One region of the Shewanella colwelliana genome, then DNA from elsewhere that is predicted to be linked to it. Evidence: riboswitches for the same ligand, from Rfam matches in the RefSeq annotation. Region 1 holds a riboswitch; the other holds the start of a gene.
What was found. A riboswitch is a leader RNA that binds a small molecule or an ion and turns the genes downstream of it on or off. The one in region 1 is predicted to bind thiamine pyrophosphate.
Positions count from the first base shown of each region.

Region 1 (2,475 bases):
TGTCGCCGTCTGCAGCTTAAAGTGTTAGAAGGCAGTGAACATCATGTATTGATTGAGCTGCCTTATAGCACTGAATTGATTGGCTATCCTGATACTGGAGTGATCCACGGTGGTGTGATCACTACGCTCATGGACACGGCTAGCGGCAGTGCGGTGGTCTGCAGTATTTTCGATAAGTTTAACTCTCTAGAGCTGTCACCAACGCTTGATTTACGAGTTGATTATATGAAACCAGCACAGCCGCATAAGTCGGTTTTTGGTTTTGCTGAGTGTTACAAGCTGTCATCAAGTATCGCGTTTACCCGCGCTATCGCCTACCAAGACTCTATTGATGATCCAATAGCCCATGCCGTTGGTTCATTTATGCGTATTAGTCCTGATATGGTAGGGGATGAATTTAGACGTGCTTTAATGGGAGATGAGTATGAGTGATATTCAGCACGCATCAAGCGCCGAGTTGAACGTTAAAGAAATAGTAAAAAAAGCCACTGAATTAAATGACTTTAGTCATCTTTTAGCCCATGTTCCTTATGCTAAGTTTATCGGTATGGAGGTGGTGCGCTTTGGGGATGAGTTGGTATTCCAACTACCAGCTAAAGATGAAAATATTGGTAATCCGACTTTGCCAGCGATTCATGGTGGCGTGATAGCAGGTTTTATGGAAATGTCGGCCATTGTGCAGTTAATGGTCTTTATGCAGACCAGTAAAGTACCTAAGATTGTTGATTTCTCAATTGATTACTTGAGAGCTGGCTATCATAGAGATACCTTTGCAGAGTGTAAGATCACCCGTCAAGGTCGCCGTGTGGCCAACGTTAATATTAACTGTTGGCAGACTAATAGAAAGTCGCTTATTGCAACCGCTAGAGCTCACTTTTTAATTGAATAGAAAGTAAAAAGTGGCTCATACCTAGGGTATTGAAGGAGAGATAAATGAATAAGATTATTGTCATAGCGCTACTGGCATTCGCTCTTAATGCCTGCGCGCCTCATACAGCAGGGATAATGGCCAGTTCTACGGGTGAACAACGTATCGATAACACTCGTTTTAATAGTGAGGTGTCGGTTGAACGTGTCATGGTGGTTGGTCAAGGCGATCCGTTGAAAGCCGCTGGCACTATTAGTAGTAAGGTCGCGACGGATCTACGCCTGCAGTATAAGTTTACTTGGTACGATATTAACGGCCTTACCATCGAAGATGAGGGGGTTTCTTGGAAGTCGTTAAAGTTGCACGGTAAACAGCAGATGCAGGTTAGTGCGGTAGCGCCTAATAGTAGTGCGGTGCGCTGTGAACTGTATGTGAGAAAGGCCTTTTCAAACTAGTTTATTTATTAGTGTGGCTGAGATTGTTTAAAACGTCAGCAATGCTGGCGTTTTTTTATGATTTATACCTAATTACCCGTTAAAAATGTCAACAATTTGTATGACTCATGTATAATCGCTCGGGCCAAGGGGTGTGAGTCTGTATCTCCAAGAGATACGACTAACTGAGATGTCTAGTGACAAACCCTTAGAACCTGATCCGGCTAATACCGGCGTAGGAATGGGCCACACTTACGGATTAATATAATCTCACTGTGCTTTCTTTCTCGCTTTTTTAAGTGCCGGATCTCAATATAAATTTGAGGTCCTATGTTTACAATCAAATCCTTAACACCGGTCGCACTTGCGGTCACCGCAGCGCTAACATCACAACACGCATGGTCTAATGAACTCAACACTGATAAAAGCAGTGATGAGATGGAAGTGATCGTCGTTACATCCGATTTTCGCCAGTCAAGTCTGGACAAAATGCCCTCGAGTATTACCGTTATCGATCAGCAACAGATTGAAGATGAAGGCGCACAACACTTTGAAGATCTCCTCAATTCGGTGGCCAACTTTAACTGGTCAGGTGGTAGCTCTCGCGCCAAATATTTTCAAATCCGCGGCGTAGGTGAGCAAGAAGAGTATCAAGGAGCGCCTAACTCTTCGGTTGGCTACATCATCGATGATATCGACATGTCCGGGCTTGGAATGATTGCATCGATGTACGACCTGCAGCAAGTGGAAGTGCTTAGAGGTCCTCAGGGAACTCGCTATGGTGCTAATGCCCTGGCAGGTCTTATCTATCTAAAGAGTAATGATCCCACTGATGTATTTGAACATGGCGCTGAAGTGTCGCTGGGCGATGATCAGCTGACTACATTTAGTGGTTTTAGCTCAGGACCATTAACGGACTCTGGCAAGTTACTTTACCGAGTGTCACTGCAACAACATCAACAAAATGGTTATCGCGATAACCTTTATCTAGACCGTGATGATACCAATAGTCGTGACGAGTTTAGTGGTCGGGTTAAGCTACGCTGGTATGCGACCGACGATCTTGCTATTGATTTGTCTGTACTGCACGCCGATTTCAATAATGGTTATGATGCGTGGACATTGGATAACAATGGTTTTGACACCTTAACCGATGCGCCAGGGGGGGATAAG
Region 1 covers NZ_MCBT01000048.1:102,714-105,188, forward strand. The annotation lists gene BEL05_RS18240 (PaaI family thioesterase) at 1-432, shown strand, start outside; gene BEL05_RS18245 (PaaI family thioesterase) at 425-889, shown strand; gene BEL05_RS18250 (YcfL family putative periplasmic lipoprotein) at 934-1,323, shown strand; TPP riboswitch at 1,441-1,561, shown strand; gene BEL05_RS18255 (TonB-dependent receptor) at 1,633-2,475, shown strand, end outside.

Region 2 (2,475 bases), on a different contig from region 1:
TGAATTACGAATGATCCACTCTCGCGTTTCATGAATATATCGACCCGTTGATAGATCCATCACGGTATCTGCGCCCCAACGTGTCGACCATACCAGCTTCTCAACTTCCTCTTCGATGGATGAAGTCACCGCAGAATTACCAATATTGGCGTTCACCTTCACCAAGAAGTTTCGCCCAATGATCATAGGTTCAGCTTCAGGATGATTGATATTTAACGGAATTATGGCTCGTCCACGGGCGACCTCTTCACGCACAAACTCTGCTGTGATCGCCGGTCCAATTGCCGCGCCAAAGCTCTCGCCTGGGGCTTTGCGCTGCAAAATCTCGTCGCTCACCTCACTGCGCGCCATGTTCTCTCGAATGGCGACATACTCCATCTCCGGGGTAATGATCCCCTGACGGGCATAATGCAATTGCGTCACGGTTTTGCCCGCTTTGGCGCGGCGCGGCGCAAGTAAAGAATCAAAACGCAGATGATCAAGGCCCTCGTCAGCAAGGCGTTGCTGGGTAAAACCTGAACTCACGTTGGCTAGTAGTTCAACATCTTGACGCTCAATAATCCATGGCTCACGCAGTTTCGGTAGGCCCAAACGAACATTAATATCCGCAGTAGGGTCTGAGTAAGGACCCGCACAGTCGTAAACGTTTAACGGCAGATTAGGCTCGAAAATTGGGGCATTATCCTCCCCACCAATCAAGGTATCAGCTTGGCGAATTTGACGCATGCCGACACGCAGATCGGGACGACTGCCTACAAGGTAGATCTTGTCTGAATTAGGGTGTTGTAACGGTTTAAGGTTATCAATAAATTGTTGAGCTTGCGCTCGGGTTTCACGACGATTTGACATAAGCAATCTCACTTTCTTAGTAGAATGAAGTTGCTTGTCTGGAGAGATGAGAGTTGATAGCGCAGGCGATTTATCCCACTTAACAGTGGTAAAATTTAGCCTCAACGACACCTTTTTTGCTCGCAAAGAGTGAACAGAAAAAGATGAAGATTTTGCTTGTTTCCTTCGCAGGGACTAACCTGATCAGGTTCAACGGATCCCGAATAAACGGTCTCAGCCAATTGGCACTCCGACAAGAGGCAGCCAGTATAAGCCCAAGCCTACGAGCGAAACAAGCACTAAACACCAAGGGTGAAATCAAAAAAAATCATAGGGATAAATCAGAAATATGCCTTTTAAAAACAAGAGCTAAAATAATAATCTGGACATATAAACTGACAGTTAAACATTTCCCATCAAATATTGAGATGGGTGTGAGCGGCTTTTTTGACTCACCCCCATCTTAGTTAACCTTTCATCCAGTGCTTTTTTCAATGCTTGCTTAACGTTATCGCCACCACATTTAAACGGGTAACCTATATTCTCTGCATAGGGGTTAATCGGCGTCGCTACCGATACGATGCGATAACAAGTATCGCCATGTTTCACAATTCGATTGGGGTCCACTCGGCTATCTAAACTCAGCGCATTGCTGAACTCATCAACTTGAGGCAAAACCAGCTCTACCATATCGCTATCCATAACGCTCAATGATCGCGGTTGAGTATAACGATTGGCTTGCTTAGCGATGAGCTGTTCTAGAGCGTTCTGACGCTGTCGATTTAGGTAGCTCCCTGTCATCTGATTAATGCTCATACTAGGCATTGATCCCTTCAGTGATTCAGCTTCAGGGACCGAAGGTCTGTTTGCCGCATTATTGTCTGTTTCCTGTGATGAATGAATAGCGACACTGAACTCGGTGGTGACCACATCTGCGACATCGTCGATGCTTGGGGAGCGTAGCCCCCCTGTGTCACGCATTGCTGGCGTTGGCGTATTAATACGCACTTGAGGCACATCAATGCTTAGCACCTTACTATCCAGAGTGTTGCTCTCTGCTTGGCGAGTTTCGTCAAATTGTTGTAAATGTGCCTGGCTAAACATATACGCCTTAATTGGAACAGGCTTAGCGCTTTGGGGCGCAAGGAGTGGATCCGTTTGAGATTGCCAGCTAAGTTGCATCAGCAGTAGAATAACTAGGTGAACGAACAATGCCCCAGCACATGGAATAAGTAGAGAGTTTAGCCTGCTCCCATGTTGGCGCACTGCCGTCTCAAGCTTAAAGCGGAGATCTGCGTCGAATTTTATCAGATGCTTATCATCGACTGTGGTTCGAGTAGCCGTGAATGCTCGATTTGCTGCTTGATGAAACAAGCCTTGTCTCTTAATACTTAACTTAGCGTCTGCTCGCAATGTATCTTTCCTTAGATACGCCTAACACCTTTTAACGTGACTAATTTGAAAGCAGACAAACAAAAAAGTTCAACGGCCCCACTGAACAGTAAGATAAGAGCAGTATCAACAGCCAAAATCAGTCATACTAAGTTAGTAATAGTGGGCTGGTCACCAGATCTTTTTGACTAGGCAAAAACTAGGCTTACACGTGTACGCCAGGATATAGATTTAGCAAGCTGTAACTGTTAAACT
Region 2 covers NZ_MCBT01000001.1:111,088-113,562, forward strand. The annotation lists gene thiC (phosphomethylpyrimidine synthase ThiC) at 1-849, opposite strand, end outside; TPP riboswitch at 993-1,091, opposite strand; gene BEL05_RS00565 (hypothetical protein) at 1,231-2,241, opposite strand.
Region 2: another riboswitch for thiamine pyrophosphate. It lies ahead of thiC (phosphomethylpyrimidine synthase ThiC); the one in region 1 lies ahead of BEL05_RS18255 (TonB-dependent receptor).